4 regions of the Enterobacter cloacae complex sp. HYC074_NIDB genome follow, and region 1 is predicted to be linked to each of the others. Evidence: predicted binding sites of a transcription regulator. Region 1 holds the regulator's gene; each other region holds the start of a gene.
What was found. Region 1 encodes Fur, which represses iron uptake genes when iron is present. Its sites were predicted from a motif close to ATAATAATGAGAACNACTATCAA; they were not measured.
Positions count from the first base shown of each region.

Region 1 (4,519 bases):
TATTATTGCCCTTATCCGTGGACAATTTGCGCCACCATACCATTAAGTTTCAAGAGGTTATTTTACTCATGGCAATCATCGGCATTTTCTTTGGCAGTGATACTGGCAACACTGAAAATATCGCAAAAAACATTCAAAAACAGCTCGGTAAAGACGTTGCTGATGTGCATGACATCGCCAAGAGCAGCAAAGAAGATCTCGAGGGCTATGACATCCTGCTGCTGGGCATCCCCACATGGTACTACGGTGAAGCACAGTGTGACTGGGACGATTTCTTCCCGACGCTGGAAGAAGTAGACTTCAACGGCAAGCTGGTTGCCCTGTTTGGCTGTGGCGATCAGGAAGACTATGCTGAGTATTTCTGTGATGCGCTGGGCACTATTCGCGACATCATTGAGCCACGCGGTGCGGCGATCGTCGGTCACTGGCCAACGGCGGGTTACCATTTCGAAGCTTCCAAAGGTCTGGCAGATGACGATCACTTCGTTGGCTTGGCCATTGATGAAGACCGTCAGCCAGAGCTGACCGCTGAGCGTGTAGAAAAATGGGTTAAGCAGGTTCGTGAAGAGCTGAACCTGGACGATATCCTTAACGCCTGATATCCCTGCGGCGCAACTCCGGTTGCGCCCGTTTTCCAGGTAAAACCGATTAAATTAATTGCTACAAACTTTTAACTTTTTCGCCCAGACCTGTACAATATCCCCCTGGTAAAAAGTGGGTGCCATCGAACAAGTTTGTTGGTGATACCACGTTTTTATAAGCATACTTTGCTTGAGACTTGCAGTTTTCATTTAGCCATGGCAGTTCTATAATGAGACGCATTATCCCAAGTGCATTTTCTGTCACTTCTTCTTTTGAAGTGAATCGTTTAGCAACAGGACAGATTCCGCATGACTGACAACAATACCGCATTAAAGAAAGCTGGCCTGAAAGTAACGCTTCCTCGGTTAAAAATCCTTGAAGTGCTTCAGGGGCCAGACAATCACCATGTCAGTGCGGAAGACCTTTATAAGCGTCTTATCGATATGGGTGAAGAGATTGGGCTGGCAACCGTCTATCGTGTGCTGAACCAGTTTGATGACGCGGGCATTGTTACTCGTCATAATTTCGAAGGCGGTAAATCCGTGTTCGAGCTGACTCAGCAGCACCACCACGATCACCTGATCTGCCTCGACTGTGGCAAGGTCATTGAATTTAGCGATGATTCCATTGAATCGCGCCAGCGTGAAATCGCCGCCCGTCATGGCATCCGCCTGACCAACCACAGCCTGTACCTGTACGGTCACTGTGCTGAAGGTGATTGCCGCGAAAATGAACATGCGCACGACGCAAAATAAGTGAGTGTTCATACTCTGAGCCAGCCGTGAGGTTGGCTTTTTTTTGCCTGAAAAGCCCGGTGACGCTGCGCCACCGGGCGTAAAGCAACTTATTTATTGTTATTGCGTATCTCGTTCCAGATCTTATCGCAACGCTTCGCCACTTCCTGATCGTTACTGGTTTTACGCGCCTGAATACAGGCCTGGTAATCCATTACGCGAACGTTTTCCTGCGTGGCGAATTGCTCATGGGTTTTGTCTTTTTTCAGCACGTTCAGCACGCTTTGACAGGCCTCAATCTTCTCAGGTGAACCCTGTGCGGTATTGATGCACGCGCTGTAGGCCTCTTTCAGACGGGAGTCCTCTTTCGGCGCCTGATCCTGCGCGCATGCCACCAGCCCGAAGGTCAGCAACGCAACGATTACCCTTTTATTCATCATGTTCAGTCTCCATAACGGCGGGACACCGCCCGCCGCAGCATTCATCAGAAGATGGTAAATGGCGCAATGACCATGAATTTCACGTCACGTTCATCCTGGAAGATGTTGCCGTAGCCGCCCGCGTAGCTCGGGATATCGGAGTGGTTGTCATACTGGGTGAAGTGCAGTTTGAACATCGTGCCTTTCGCACGGCCCTCCTGAAGGGTGTAAATCGCATCCAGGCTGTATGAAGACTCTTTCAGACGGTAGTTTGGATCGTAGTACGCGTCTGGCGTAGCCATATCCGCTGGCTTCGCATCCCAGGCGTACGCGTAGGACGCGCCCACTGCCCAGCCGGGCAGGTTCCAGTTTTTCAGGTCATACATTGCCCCGAAGAAGACCGCCTTTTCGCCGTCGGCGTTAAAGTCAGAGCGGTTATCCCACCAGATATCCAGACGACCGTTAGAGGAGGCGTAGGTTGGGGTCATACGTTGCAGGAAGTAGCCCTGCTGCCCTTCTGCCTTGACCCATGTTCCCTCCAGACGCAAATCAACCTGACCTACCTTGTAGCCGAAGGTCAGCGCCTGTAACCACGCGGTGCCGTCATAGATATCATTTACGCTGCCATCACTGACCTTGTCGCGCGTACCGTAGAACTGATAGCTGGTGCTCAGCGGGCTACCCGCGATATCAAATTTGTAGCTGGCTTTAGCAAAGTACTGATCGATATAGCCTTCAGCCTGACCAAATGCAGCTTCCAGCACCAGATCGTTTTTAAAGTCGTACTTCGCTCCCAGCGAGTGGAGATAATCAACTTTGGTTTTTTTATCGTTCTGATAGAACTTGTCCATCTCAATGTGCCACGGCGCTTTGTACTCGTTGGTCCACATATAGGAGAAGCTCAACGCCCCCGCATCGCCGTAGTCAAAATTAGCACCGGCTTCCGCCCCCTGATAGGTGCCTGGCATAAAGCTCCAGTGCGGCGCTAACAACGTCTGGCCGGTTGGCTGGATATAACCACCCCGCGCCCAGACCGGGCCATATTTGAATTTTGCAGCCGCTTTATACAGGCTGATACCGCTTTTATCGCCGGACCAGTCTTCGTCGTAGGCTTTATTACTGGAGGAGAACGCAATTTCGTTCGGATGGCCGCTGTCGCCATTTTCGGCCATTTCAATTGCGGTGAATGCGGCAATATCGATCCCGAACATATCGGCGGCATATCCCGACTGGAAATCCAGGTTGGCGTTCCATGTCGAGTGAGAAAGGTTGGTTTTGTATTTATCTTCAGTGACGTCTTTACGGTCACGCTCACGCTGCCAGTAATAAATACCGCCCGTGAGGGTGGAATCTTCAATGAAACCTGCTGCTTTTGCCTCTGGCGCAATCACCAGGCCCGACATTGCTGTCACACTGGCAATAGCTAGCGCCAGCGCACTACGTTTGCCACTAAACGTACGCATAGATTATTCCTCTTTGACGAATTAAAACGCCCTAAACGGCGAAAAACAGAAAAGACCAAATGGTCAGGGGTAGTCAGAAATACCCTCGAATTAACTACCGTCTTTAGGTTATTTTTCGCGACGCGAATTATCAATGGTTTTAATCAGGCAAAAGTCAGGATTATGACGAAGAGCACATATTTCGTAGTGCTTTGTAACATTTACCGGAAAGCGAGTACTGGCGGGGGAATGCGCTAATTTTCAGTAAGTAACATTGATATTGTGAATATATTTTTCAGTGTTTCTGTTTTTGGAAAACAACAAACTTTTTTTAAATAAAATAAGTAGCACCACATTGACCTGGAATGTTGGGTTTAAATGATTATCCCGATGCTTAACGACATGATCGTTAAATAAAAAAACGCCGCATTACGCGGCGTTTGTTTCTCATTGACCAGAGCAGCGTTATTATTCGCCGATCTTAGTCCAGGTATCACGCAGACCGACGGTACGGTTAAATACCGGTTTTTCTGCCGTGCTGTAACGGCTGTCCAGGCAGAAGTAACCCTCACGTTCAAACTGGAACGCTTTACCGGCTTCAGCGGCTTTCAGAGACGGCTCGGCATACCCCTGCTTGATAATCAGAGACTCAGGGTTAATGACCGCCAGGAAGTCCTCCGCAGCGCCTGGATTAGGCACACTGAACAGACGATCGTAGAGACGGATCTCAACCGGCAGCGCATGCTGCGCGCTCACCCAGTGGATTACACCTTTTACTTTACGGCCATCCGCCGGATCTTTACTCAGCGTCTCTGCGTCATACGTACAGAAGATGGTCGTGATGTTACCTTCCGCATCTTTCTCTACGCGCTCGGCTTTGATTACATAGGCGTTACGCAGACGTACTTCTTTGCCCAGCACCAGACGCTTGTACTGCTTGTTCGCTTCTTCGCGGAAGTCGGCACGATCGATCCAGATTTCACCGCTAAACGGCACGTCGCGGGTGCCCATTTCCGGTTTGTTCGGATGGTTAGGCATCGAGACCTGTTCGCTTCCGCCCTGCGGATAGTTTTCGATAACCAGTTTCACTGGATCGATCACTGCCATCGCGCGCGGCGCGTTTTCGTTCAGGTCTTCACGAATGCAGGATTCCAGAGACGCCATTTCGATGGTGTTGTCCTGCTTGGTGACGCCAATACGTTTGCAGAACTCACGAATGGACGCCGAGGTGTAGCCACGACGACGCAGGCCAGAGATGGTCGGCATACGCGGGTCGTCCCAGCCTTCAACGTGCTTGTCGGTGACCAGCAGGTTCAGCTTACGCTTGGACATCACGGTGTAT
Region 1 covers NZ_CP114214.1:1,411,071-1,415,589, reverse strand. The annotation lists gene fldA (flavodoxin FldA) at 69-599, shown strand; gene fur (ferric iron uptake transcriptional regulator) at 891-1,337, shown strand; gene chiQ (ChiQ/YbfN family lipoprotein) at 1,427-1,753, opposite strand; gene chiP (chitoporin ChiP) at 1,801-3,198, opposite strand; gene glnS (glutamine--tRNA ligase) at 3,646-4,519, opposite strand, start outside.

Region 2 (4,519 bases), 1.9 Mb from region 1:
GAGTTACCGTGAGTAGCGTCCTGGGTACGGAAGTTCCAGCGCTTAACGGTACCAGCAAAACCTTTACCTTTAGAGGTACCGGTTACGTCAACTTTTTTAACGTCAGCAAACAGCTCAACGCTAATGTCCTGACCTACGGTGAACTCTTCGCCTTCAGCAAGACGGAATTCCCACAGACCACGGCCAGCTTCAACGCCAGCTTTAGCGAAGTGACCCGCTTCTGGTTTGGTTACACGGTTAGCTTTTTTAGCACCAGTGGTAACCTGAATAGCGCGGTAGCCATCGTTAGCCAGATCTTTAACCTGAGTAACGCGGTTTGCTTCAACTTCGATTACGGTTACTGGGATAGAAACGCCATCTTCAGTGAAGATGCGGGTCATACCCACTTTTTTACCGACTAAACCAATCATTGTTTCAACCTCTCAATCGCTCGATGACCTGATTAACCCAGGCTGATCTGCACGTCTACACCGGCAGCCAGATCCAGACGCATCAGAGCATCAACGGTTTTCTCAGTTGGCTCAACGATGTCAACCAGACGCTTGTGAGTGCGGATTTCGTACTGATCACGCGCATCTTTGTTAACGTGCGGAGAGATCAGAACGGTAAAGCGCTCTTTGCGGGTCGGCAGCGGGATCGGACCACGGACTTGCGCACCAGTGCGCTTAGCAGTCTCGACGATTTCCGCGGTTGATTGATCGATCAGACGATGATCAAACGCTTTAAGGCGGATACGGATTCTTTGGTTCTGCATGAGACCAGAGCTCCAATTATTTTATAAACGAAAATGATTACTCCTCAAACCCATTACGATTGATGGGAGAGTGTAACCGTTCTTACGTAGCTCCCCAATTGGGAGCATTGTTGAGTAACAAAGTGAGCTACTCTGGTTCAGATTGAACCCGCCGTCAATTACGACAAGCCCGCGCATTATACGTAAATCTGGGGAAGACGCAAGTGCCGTTTAGAAATTAAGCGCTAAAGACGTACTCTGCGTAAGGCCTCGCATTTTTTTATGCAAAGTATCCCTTCTCAACTCTTTGTCTGAAGCCGCTACGCAATTGCTGTTTTTGCACATTGCCGGACATGCAGATTATTACGAGTATGCGCTCAAACCGTTTTGAGGCTTTCGCTATGCTACTGTCCCTCCCCTTTCTGGTGATCTATTTTGCGTTATCGGCCTTGCTTGTTCGCACCGATATTCGCACGGGGCTTCTTCCCGACAAATTTCTTTGCCCGCTGCTATGGACCGGCCTGCTTTACCAGCTGTGCCTCCATCCTGATTTTTTGCCGAGCGCGGTGGTGGGTGCGCTGGCAGGATACGCCGGATTCGCCGTTATCTATTGGGGATATCGGCTCATCTGCCGACGTGAAGGTATGGGATATGGCGACATAAAATATCTGGCGGCGCTGGGGGCATGGCATGGCTGGTGTGTACTGCCAGTACTGGCACTCGTAGCCGCGTTAATGGCTCTGCTGTATCTGGTTGCTTTCTCGTTGTTTACTCCTGATAAGCAGGCATTAAAAAACCCACTGCCTTTTGGGCCATTTCTGGCGGCAGCGGGTTTATGCGTTGGCTGGGAAAGCCTGATTAACTTTCCACTTTGATCTGAGACTGAAGGTAGTTCTGTAGGCCAATTTTGCTAATGAGATCCAGTTCGGTCTCAAGCCAGTCGATGTGCCCTTCTTCATCGGCCAGGATCTGGATCATCATATCGCGGCTGACGTAGTCATGTACGCTGTCCGCATAGGCAATGGCTTCACGCAGGTCTTTTGCACCCTCCAGCTCCAGCCGGAGATCAGAACGTAGCATCTCTTCGACATCTTCTCCGATGCCCAGTTTTCCGAGATCCTGTAGGTTAGGAATGCCTTCGAGGAATAAAATACGCTCAATGTATTTATCGGCGTGTTTCATTTCATCAATGGACTCATGGTATTCAACATCGTTGAGGCGAGTCAGTCCCCAGTTTTTGAACATTCTTGCATGGAGAAAATACTGATTGATTGCGACAAGCTCATTTCCCAATAATTTATTGAGATAACTTATGATTTTAACATCACCTTTCATTATATAGTCCCTCCGCTTCCACTCATTGAAGCGTAGATCGGGCTACGGGGATGTCAAAAAAAAGATAGAGGCTTACGCGATCTCTTTGAATTCCGGGATCTGCATCAGTTCGTCCTGCATGATCTCACGCGCTGCGCGAACGCATTTACCGCATTGATTTCCCACCGGAACAAACTTGCGAAGCTGCTGGAAAGATTGTGGTTGAAACTGGCGAACGGCCTGACGAATTTTTTTGTCGCTTACACCATTACATAAACAAACGTACATAAAGACTCCCGTTCAAAATATGCGCAAAGTGTAAGTGAGAATGGTTATGATTACAATAGCACAGGCGCCGGAATACGTGGCGGGAGAAGACAAAAAATGCGAATTTTTATGACAGCGACTTTACGGTAGAAAACAAAAAAGGACGCCGAAGCGTCCTTTTTATTTCAGGGATAATTAATTAGCCCAGAACTTTAGCAACAACGCCCGCGCCAACGGTACGGCCGCCTTCACGGATTGCGAAACGCAGACCGTCGTCCATCGCGATTGGGTGGATCAGAGTCACAACCATCTTGATGTTGTCGCCTGGCATTACCATCTCTACGCCTTCTGGCAGTTCGATGGTACCGGTCACGTCAGTTGTACGGAAGTAGAACTGTGGACGGTAGCCTTTGAAGAACGGAGTATGACGGCCGCCTTCGTCTTTGGACAGAATGTACACTTCAGATTCGAACTTGGTGTGTGGCTTGATTGAGCCTGGCTTCGCCAGAACCTGACCACGTTCGATTTCTTCACGTTTGATACCACGCAGCAGAACACCAACGTTCTCACCAGCACGGCCTTCGTCCAGCAGTTTGCGGAACATTTCAACGCCAGTACAGGTAGACTTCGCAGTCTCTTTGATACCAACGATTTCAACTTCTTCACCAACTTTGATGATACCGCGCTCTACACGACCGGTAACAACGGTACCACGACCGGAGATGGAGAATACGTCTTCGATTGGCAGCAGGAATGGCTTGTCAATCGCACGCTCTGGTTCTGGGATGTAAGAATCCAGGTAGCCAGCCAGTTCGATGATTTTCTCTTCCCACTCTGCTTCGCCTTCCAGCGCTTTCAGCGCGGAACCACGAACGATTGGAGTGTCGTCGCCTGGGAAATCGTACTGAGACAGCAGTTCACGAACTTCCATCTCTACCAGTTCCAGCAGCTCTTCGTCATCAACCATGTCGCACTTGTTCAGGAACACGATGATGTAAGGAACGCCTACCTGACGACCCAGCAGGATGTGCTCACGAGTCTGAGGCATAGGGCCGTCAGTCGCAGCAACAACCAGGATCGCGCCGTCCATCTGCGCAGCACCGGTGATCATGTTTTTAACATAGTCGGCGTGGCCTGGGCAGTCTACGTGTGCGTAGTGGCGAGTCGGGGTGTCATACTCAACGTGAGAAGTGTTGATGGTGATACCACGAGCTTTTTCTTCTGGTGCGTTATCGATCTGATCGAAAGCACGAGCAGCACCGCCGTAGGTTTTAGCCAGTACGGTAGTGATTGCAGCAGTCAGGGTAGTTTTACCATGGTCAACGTGGCCGATAGTACCAACGTTGACGTGCGGTTTTGTACGTTCAAATTTTTCTTTAGACACGGCTATATTCCTTACTATAGTGCTCTCCCCTTCGGAGAGAGCACGGGACTTAGGTTTTAATCCTGTGGATTACTTACCACGGGCTTCGATAACGGCCTGAGCAACGTTGTTCGGCGCATCATCATACTTCAGGAATTCCATAGTGTATGATGCACGACCTTTGGTCAGTGAACGCAGCTGAGTTGCATATCCGAACATTTCAGACAGCGGAACTTCAGCGTGGATCTTAACGCCAGTTACTTCGGATTCCTGACCACGCAGCATACCGCGACGACGGCTCAAGTCACCGATAACGTCACCGGTGTTCTCTTCAGGAGTTTCTACTTCAACCTTCATGATCGGCTCAAGCAGAACTGGTTTTGCTTTCTTAAAGCCTTCTTTAAAGGCAATAGACGCAGCCAGTTTAAACGCCAGTTCAGAGGAGTCAACGTCGTGGTAAGAACCGAAGTGCAGACGAACACCCATGTCTACAACCGGGTAACCAGCCAGAGGGCCAGCTTTCAGCTGCTCCTGGATGCCTTTATCAACGGCAGGGATGTATTCGCCAGGAATTACACCACCTTTGATGTCGTTGATGAACTCGTAACCTTTCGGGTTAGAGCCCGGCTCCAGTGGGTACATGTCGATCACAACGTGACCGTACTGACCGCGACCACCAGACTGCTTAGCGTGTTTACCTTCAACGTCGGTAACTTTCGCGCGAATCGCTTCGCGGTAAGCAACCTGAGGTTTACCCACGTTCGCTTCAACGTTGAATTCACGCTTCATACGGTCAACGATGATGTCCAGGTGCAGTTCACCCATACCAGCGATGATGGTCT
Region 2 covers NZ_CP114214.1:4,327,614-4,332,132, forward strand. The annotation lists gene rplC (50S ribosomal protein L3) at 1-410, opposite strand, end outside; gene rpsJ (30S ribosomal protein S10) at 443-754, opposite strand; gene O1724_RS21110 (prepilin peptidase) at 1,135-1,608, shown strand; gene bfr (bacterioferritin) at 1,592-2,068, opposite strand; gene bfd (bacterioferritin-associated ferredoxin) at 2,141-2,335, opposite strand; gene tuf (elongation factor Tu) at 2,514-3,698, opposite strand; gene fusA (elongation factor G) at 3,768-4,519, opposite strand, start outside.
Region 2: bfd (bacterioferritin-associated ferredoxin) is a predicted target of Fur. The motif match lies at 2,370-2,392, and genes of this name have one in related genera.

Region 3 (4,519 bases), 1.8 Mb from region 1:
CGGAACGTGATAAACCGGCAGTTCCATCACGAACGGCGACGCTTCGCCACGCATGATGGTGTGCTTCAGCATCAGGCCGGTGAGAATAGCCATCACGATACCCAGCACATACAGGGAGAAGACGGCCAGCGCCCCTTCCTGACCAAAGAACGCCGCGGCAAAGACCGCGAAGATCGCCAGACGCGCGCCGCAGGACATGAACGGCGCCATCATGATGGTCATCAGGCGTTCGCGCGGGGCATCCAGCGTACGCGCGCCCATGACTGACGGCACGTTACAGCCAAAACCGACAATCAGCGGCACGAAGGATTTACCCGGCAGCCCCAGCGCCTGCATCAGGCGGTCCATTACGAAGGCCGCGCGCGCCATGTAGCCGGAATCCTCAAGGAAGGAGAGGAACAGGTACATCATGCCGATCTGCGGTACTAGTGGCAGGACGGTATTAATCCCGCCGCCGATCCCCTGCGCAAGGAAGATGGTCAACCATTCCGGGAAGTGGAGGGTGTAGCCCAGCCACTGAATACCGTGCACGAAGATAGCGACAGAGCCGCCATCAAAGATAGGTTGTAATGCACCGCCGATGTTAATGGCGAGCAGGAACATCACGTACATCACCAGTAAAAAGATCGGCAAACCGAGGAAGCGGTTGAGCACAATCTTATCCACGGCGGCGGTGAAGCGGCTGGGTTCAGCGGTTAATGCATTGCTGACCACGTCACAGATAGCGGCGATGGCCTGATAGCGCGCATCCGCAATATGCAGAGCGGGATCGTCCAGCTCGTCGCTCAGGCGAGCCTGCGCGACGCCCAGCTTATCCGCCGCATCGCCTGCGTAGGCGCGGCTGTAGATATCGCCTTCCAGCATTTGCAGGCCAAGCCACAGACGTTGTCTGGCGGGCATGCTGTTGTCCATCTCCTGCGCCAGTTGCCCGGCTTCGCGCAGCAGGGGTTGGGCGTAGTGCACCAGTTCGACGTCGGCATTGCCCGTGTGGCGGTCAATCGCCAGCTTCAGGGCGTCAATGCCGCGTGCGCGGGTAGAAACCAGCGGAACCACCGGGCAGCCCAGACGGGCGGAGAGGGCGTCGACGTCGATGCGCAGCTTTTGCTTCTCGGCGATGTCGAGCATGTTAAGCGCTACGATGCAGGGGATCCCCAGCTCCAGCAGCTGTAGCGTGAGGTACAGATTTCGTTCGAGATTAGAGGCATCCACCACATTGATGAGCAGATCCGCGTCGCCGCTCAGAATATAGTGGCAGGCAATTTGCTCATCGAGTGAGGTCTGGGATGAAATCGTGGTGAGTGAATAGGTCCCCGGTAAATCAACCAGCGTGACCTGATTATCTGTTGTAGTGAACTGGCCCTCTTTGCGTTCAACCGTTACGCCTGCCCAATTTCCCACACGCTGGCGTGCGCCGGTTAACTGATTAAATAAGGTTGTCTTGCCGGAATTAGGATTGCCAATTAAGCCAATAGTTAATTTTTTCATTGTAATAGACTCACTGAAACCGCTGGCTTGTTAACGGGATAAAGATTCAACTTCAATTAATGCGAGGTCTTTTTTACGCAGAACCAGATTAACGCGTCGGGTTTCGATATGAACAGGATCGCCCAACGGCGCAACGCGCACCACCTGGAACGATGAGCCGGGTAGCATGCCCAGGGACAGCAGCTTCTGCCGATAGGCCGGGCTTATCTCACGGGTAAAACCGATAATTTTCCACGCACTGTCTGGAGTGAATTGCATAGCGCCTGATTCCACGAGAGGTTAAATAATCTACACTGCGATGATAATGAGAATAGTTTTTATCAGCAATAATAAAAATGTGACGGGATGTTGTTAATCGTATTAATTTGCGGTCTGCTTGACCTTGCTCAATATTTGCGAAATTGAGGTGAAAATAAAAAGAAGGCTATTTGTTAATGAGGTGATAATTCGTGGTTTAAATATGGATACAACTTATTTATTTTAATTCCCTGCGGCCTGCTTGCCGGGCGGCACTGCGTTTGCCCGGCCTACAAAACCGTAGGCCCGGTAAGCGTCGCGCCACCGGGCATTTACAGCATTAGCGTTTCTTACCCATCGCCGCTGCCAGCGCATCCATCATCGCGCTGTTGCCTGCTGGCTGTGCGTCACGTCCGCGTGGCTTCGCGGCTTTCGCTGCCGGACGCTGCTGTTCACGGCCACCGCCATTACCGCCACGGCGCGCGTTAGTGTCGCCCGGCTGCTCGTCCAGACGCATGGTCAGGGCAATACGCTTGCGCTGGAGATCCACTTCCAGCACTTTCACCTTCACGATGTCGCCCGCTTTGACCACGGTGTGCGGATCTTCAACGAACTTGTCGGCGAGGGAAGAGATATGCACCAGACCGTCCTGATGCACACCGATATCCACAAACGCGCCAAAGTTGGTGACGTTGGTTACCGCCCCCTCCAGCACCATGCCCGGCAGCAGGTCGTTCATGGTTTCCACGCCGTCAGCAAAGGTCGCGGTTTTAAACTCAGGACGCGGATCGCGGCCCGGTTTTTCCAGCTCTTTGATGATGTCAGTGACCGTCGGCACACCGAACTGTTCGTCGGTGAAATCCACCGCTTTCAGGTTACGCAGCGCGCTGCTGTCGCCCATCAGGTCTTTAAGCGCCTGCTGAGTCGCGGCCAGGATGCGCTCAACAACAGGGTACGCTTCCGGGTGAACGGTAGAGGCATCCAGCGGGTTATCGCCGTGGTTGATGCGCAGGAAGCCCGCGCACTGCTCAAATGCTTTCGGCCCCAGACGGCTCACCTTCAGCAGCTGCTGGCGGTTCTGGAACTGACCGTTCTCATCACGCCAGGCGACGATATTCTGTGCCATCATACGGGTCAGGCCCGCCACGCGGGTCAGCAGGGGAACGGAAGCGGTGTTCAGGTCCACGCCGACGGCGTTAACACAGTCTTCCACTACCGCATCCAGCTTGCGCGCCAGCTGCGTCTGGCTCACGTCGTGCTGATACTGGCCCACACCGATGGATTTCGGGTCGATCTTCACCAGCTCCGCCAGCGGATCCTGCAAACGACGGGCGATAGAGACCGCGCCGCGCAGGGAAACGTCCAGATCCGGGAACTCCTGCGCTGCCAGCTCAGAGGCGGAGTAGACTGATGCCCCCGCTTCGCTGACGATCACTTTCTGCGCCGTCACTTTCGGGAACTGCTTCTGCACGTCGAGATAGAAACGTTCGGTTTCGCGGGACGCCGTACCGTTACCGATGGCAACCAGCTCAACGTTGTACTTCTCGCACAGCGCGGCGACGACGACAGCCGCTTTCGCTGCCTGACCGGTGTGCGGGTAAATGGTGTCGGTGGCAACGAGCTTGCCGGTGCCGTCAACCACGGCCACCTTCACGCCGGTACGCAGACCCGGATCGAGACCCATGGTGGCGCGCAGGCCAGCTGGCGCAGCCATCAGCAGGTCGTGCAGGTTACGGGCGAAGACGTTGATCGCTTCGTCTTCGGCGCGCTCGCGCACGGTGCCCATCAGCTCGGTTTCGAGGTGCATCAGCACCTTGATGCGCCAGGTCCAGCTCACCACGCCTTTGCGCCAGCTGTCCGCCGGGGCGTTGTTCAGGCGCAGGCCCAGATGATCCATAATGATCTGCTCGCAGTGGCTCTCTTTTGGCGGCTCGTCAAACTGCGGATCGGCATTCAGGGAGAGTTGCAGCACGCCTTCGTTACGGCCGCGGAACATCGCCAGCGCGCGGTGAGACGGCGCGGTAGAAATGGGTTCGTGGTGATCGAAATAGTCGCGGAATTTCGCGCCTTCTTCCTCTTTGCCGGACACCACGGTGGAGACGATATGCGCGTTCTTCCACAGGTAATCACGCACTTTGGCCAGCAGCGCCGCGTCTTCGGCGAAGCGCTCCATCAGAATATAGCGAGCACCGTCCAGCGCGGCTTTGGTGTCTGCTACGCTTTTATCGGCGTCGATAAACTTGGCGGCTTCGGTTTCCGGATCGTGAGACGGCTCGTTCCACAGCAGATCGGCCAGTGGCTCAAGGCCGGCTTCGATCGCAATCTGCCCGCGCGTGCGGCGCTTCGGTTTATACGGCAGATAGAGGTCTTCGAGTTCGGTTTTACTCAGGGTACCGTTAATGGCTTTTTCCAGGTCACTGGTCAGCTTGCCCTGCTCGCCGATAGATTTGAGGATCGCCTGACGTCGGTCTTCCAGCTCGCGCAGATAGCCCAGACGAGTCTCAAGGTTTCGCAGCTGCGTGTCATCCAGACCGCCGGTGACTTCCTTACGATAACGTGCAATAAACGGCACGGTGTTCCCTTCATCAAGCAGGCGAACGGCAGCTTCTACCTGTTCGGCTCTGGCCTGAAGTTCACCCGCAATAATGCGGCAGAGCGACTCTTTCATCATGGTCAGTTCATCTTGTGGATCGAAAATCAGGGGGATAGTTATACGGGCTGACACCAAAAAATGCCAGCCGGGGAGGGCGCTCTCGGACTATTTAACATACACGATTTCGTTGACGTACCAGCTTGC
Region 3 covers NZ_CP114214.1:4,392,608-4,397,126, reverse strand. The annotation lists gene feoB (Fe(2+) transporter permease subunit FeoB) at 1-1,485, opposite strand, end outside; gene feoA (ferrous iron transporter A) at 1,516-1,743, opposite strand; gene O1724_RS21440 (Tex family protein) at 2,063-4,393, opposite strand; gene greB (transcription elongation factor GreB) at 4,481-4,519, opposite strand, start outside.
Region 3: feoA (ferrous iron transporter A) is a predicted target of Fur. The motif match lies at 1,784-1,806, and genes of this name have one in related genera.

Region 4 (4,519 bases), 100 kb from region 1:
TGGCTGAGGATGCAGCCAAAACGCTGCGGCCAGTTGAGGCCCGCATAGAGGGAAGAGAGTCCGCCGAAGCTCTGACCCGCCACCACGGTATGGTCGGCGCGGTCGCTGAACGGGGCCATGCTTTTCACTTGCGGGAGAAGTTCTTCCTGCACTGCCAGCCAGAAATCAGGGTTGCACGGCAGCTCGCGGCTGCGGTGTGCGGTGTCAATGACGTCAATTAAGACATAAACCGCAGGCGGCAGTTTGCCTTCATGGGTGAGCGACGCCAGAGCAGGCCAGACGGGCATGCTTTCGGCCCAGAACTGCCCGTCAAGGAGCACCGCCAGCGGGCGCTCGGGGCTTTCATCCCCGGTGGTAAAAATCCACACGCGACGACGGTTCTTCAGACGCGCGCTGTGCCAATCAATACAGACAGGCTTATTGTAAGGGGTATCGGGATGGTTCCAGCCGGGCTGTACGGGCGCCTCCGGCATCTCCAGCGCCGAGACGGCGTGCCCGCGCCCGCCGCGCCAGCTTTGCGGATTCAGCGGGTCGGACACCGCGTGCGGCAACAGTTTACGCCAGCCTTCGCGCAGCGCCATGCGGTCCGGCTGCTCGCCTTCAAACACTGCATCGGCAAAATCGTTTTCGTTATCGGAGGGGATAAAACAGTAGCTGCCGCGCCATTCGGGACTGAACTCGCCCTGCCACTGCCAGACGTCGGTATCCGGGATACGTTCAAGGGATTGCGGACGGGCATTTTGATGATGATCGGTCACGCCGGTGACGTAGAGCCAGACGCGTTTCACCGTCGAGGTTTTCTGCGTTCCCGCCGGGTCCCGCCACCAGAATGTCACGCGATAGTTTTCCTGATGACGTTCCCGTTCCGGCCCGTTTTTCGTCTGCCACCACGCTTCACTTCCGGTTGTTAACACCGTCACCCTTATAACCCCATGTTTAACAGTCTTTTTTGTTTCAGAGCAAATTTTATTGATAATATTATTGATAACTATTTGCATTTGCAATAGCGTAATGCCCGCGCTGTGGGAAGCGCGCTCATTAAATAACCATAAAAGCGGGACGTACAATGAATAAGAAGATTCACTCTCTGGCCTTGCTGGTCAATTTAGGGATTTATGGTGTCGCGCTGCCCGCCATGGCAGACGACAATACCGCCTCCGCGCAGCACGAAGACACCATGGTGATCACCGCCGCCGAGCAGAATTTGCAGGCGCCGGGCGTGTCGACCATCACCGCCGATGAGATCCGCAAAAACCCGCCCGCGCGCGACGTGGCGGAAATCATCCGCACCATGCCGGGCGTTAACCTGACCGGCAACTCCACCAGCGGCCAGCGCGGGAACAACCGTCAGATTGACATTCGCGGCATGGGCCCGGAAAACACCCTGATCCTGATCGACGGCAAGCCGGTCACCAGCCGCAACTCCATCCGTCTGGGCTGGCGCGGCGAGCGTGATACCCGCGGCGATACCGGCTGGGTCCCGCCGGAGATGATCGAGCGCATCGAAGTGATCCGTGGCCCGGCTGCTGCCCGCTACGGTAATGGTGCGGCGGGCGGCGTGGTGAACATCATCACCAAAAAATTTGACGACCAGTGGCACGGCTCCTGGAACACCTACCTGAACGCGCCAGAGCATAAAGACGAAGGTTCCACCAAACGCACCAACTTCAGCCTGAGCGGCCCGCTGGGCGGGGATTTCAGCTTCCGCATGTACGGTAACCTGGATAAAACCCAGGCCGACGCGTGGGATATCAACCAGGGTCACCAGTCTGACCGCACGAAAGATTACGCCAACACCCTGCCCGCAGGCCGTGAAGGTGTGGAAAATAAAGACATCAACGGCGTGGTGCGCTGGGACTTCGCGCCGATGCAGTCGCTGGAGTTTGAGGCGGGCTATAGCCGCCAGAACAACCTGTATGCGGGCGACACGCAGAACACCAACAACGACAACGCGCTGGTGAAGAAGAACTACGGTAAAGAGACTAACCGTATCTATCGTCAGAACTTCGCCGTGACCTGGAACGGCGGCTGGGATAACGGCATCACCACCAGCAACTGGGCGCAGTACGAGCACACCCGCAACTCTCGTCTGGGTGAAGGGCTGGCGGGCGGTCTGGAAGGCCTGTTCAACAGCAATAAATTCACCGATACCGATCTGGCCGACGTGATGCTGCACAGCGAAATCAACCTGCCGATTGATTTCATTGTGAACCAGAACCTGACGCTCGGCACCGAGTGGAACCAGCAGCGCATGAAGGACTCAACCTCATTTACACAAACCCAGCAGGGGGGCACCATCCCGGGCATGAGCGAAGATCGTAGCCCGTACACGTCAGCGGAGATCTTCTCCCTGTTTGCCGAAAACAACATGGAGCTGACCGACAGCACCATGCTGACCCCTGCCCTGCGCTTCGACCACCATACTATTGTGGGTAATAACTGGAGCCCGTCCCTGAACCTGTCGCAAGGTCTGGGGGATGACTTCACCCTGAAGATGGGCATCGCGCGCGCCTATAAAGCGCCAAGCCTGTATCAGACCAACCCGAACTACCTGCTGTACAGTAAAGGCCAGGGCTGCTACGCCAGTTCCGACGGCGTGGGCTGCTACATGATGGGTAACGACGATCTGAAAGCGGAAACCAGTATCAACAAAGAGATTGGCCTGGAGTGGAAACGCGACGGCTGGCTGGCGGGCGTGACCTGGTTCCGCAACGACTATCGCAACAAGATTGAAGCGGGCTACGCGCCGATTGGCCAGACGTCCACCGGCAAAGTCACCACCGACATCTACCAGTGGGAAAACGTGCCGAAGGCGGTGGTGGAAGGTCTGGAAGGCTCCCTGAACGTGCCGGTCAGCGACACCATCAACTGGACCAACAACATCACCTACATGCTGCAAAGTAAGAACAAGGAGACCGGCGATCGTCTGTCGATCATCCCGGAGTATACGCTGAACTCTACCCTGAGCTGGCAGGTACGTCAGGATGTCTCATTGCAGTCGACCTTCACCTGGTACGGCAAGCAGCAGCCGAAGAAGTACAACTACAAAGGTCAGCCGGTGACCGGGTCTGAGAAAGACGAAGTCAGCCCGTACAGCATCGTTGGCCTGAGCGCGACCTGGGACGTGACCAAAAACGTCAGCCTGACCGGCGGCGTGGACAACGTCTTCGACAAGCGCCAGTGGCGCGCGGGTAACGCCCAGACCACGGGTAATACCACGACGGGTGCGTATATGTACGGCGCGGGTGCGTATACGTATAATGAACCGGGTCGCACCTGGTACATGAGCGTAAATACGAGGTTCTGATACAGGCAGTGACTTCCCCCTCTCCCTGTGGGAGAGGGCCGGGGTGAGGGCATCAGGCCGCACAATGCTGACAGAAGGAAAAGCCATGCACACCACCCACAGCACATTTTCTCTCGCTGGCCATACCCTCCACCGCATCACCTTCGACCCCACCACCTTTACGGACGCCGATCTCCTCTGGCTCCCCCACCACGCCCAGTTGGCTAACGCCGGACGCAAACGCAAGGCCGACCACCTCGCAGGCCGCATCGCCGCCGCGCACGCCTTACCTGACTACACCATGCCCGCCATCGGCCCCAGCGGGGAACCGCTCTGGCCGCAAGATATTTCCGGCAGCATCACCCACAGCGGCACGCAGGCGATAGCCGTCGTCACGCAATACCCGGTGCTTATCGGCATCGATTGTGAAACGATCCTCTCCGAAAACGAAGCCAGGGAAATCAAAGACGGCATCATTGATACACAGGAAGAACCTGTGCTTTCCCGCCTGGGATACCCGTTCGCCCTCGCCCTGACGCTGGTCTTCAGCGCCAAAGAGAGCCTGTTTAAGGCCCTCTTTCCGCAGGTACAGGCCTGGATGGGTTTTGACTGCGCCCGCGTTACCATGCTCGACGATAAGACGCTTACGCTGGCATTGACCCGTCAACTGGCAGGCTTTGAGGAAGGCACCGCCTTCCCCCTGCACTGGCAGCAGCACGGCGAACAGGTCATCACTCTGCTGTCACACGCTCCTGGCGACGAGCCTTCACGCTGGTCACCACAAACGTCACGATAAACACCATCGCGAACAGGACCACAATGGTCGGCGCAGGCGCGCTGTCGAGATAAAACGAGGCATAAACGCCGCTGACCGACACCAGCGCTGAAACGGCGACCGCCACCAGCAGCGCCATGTGAAAGCGTCGGGTAATCAGCACCGCCACCGCGCCGGGGGCAATCAGCAGGGAAATCGACAGAATGATCCCCACCGCTTTCAGCGTCGCCACAATGGTCAGCGAAACCATGCACAGTAAGCCGTGGTGCAGCCAGCGGGTGCGCAGGCCACTCGCCTGCGCCTGCTGATAGTCAAAGCAGAACAGCAGAAAATCGCGCCACTTCAGGCCAATCACCAGCGCAATCATCCCCGCGACGAGACCGCTTTGCAGAATGTCCATCCCGTTAATACCCAGCATATCGCCGAACAGAATGTGGTCGAGATGCACCTCAGGTTTG
Region 4 covers NZ_CP114214.1:1,308,295-1,312,813, reverse strand. The annotation lists gene fes (enterochelin esterase) at 1-920, opposite strand, end outside; gene O1724_RS06450 (TonB-dependent siderophore receptor) at 1,067-3,307, shown strand; gene entD (enterobactin synthase subunit EntD) at 3,393-4,082, shown strand; gene O1724_RS06440 (metal ABC transporter permease) at 4,018-4,519, opposite strand, start outside.
Region 4: O1724_RS06450 (TonB-dependent siderophore receptor) is a predicted target of Fur. The motif match lies at 976-998, and genes of this name have one in related genera.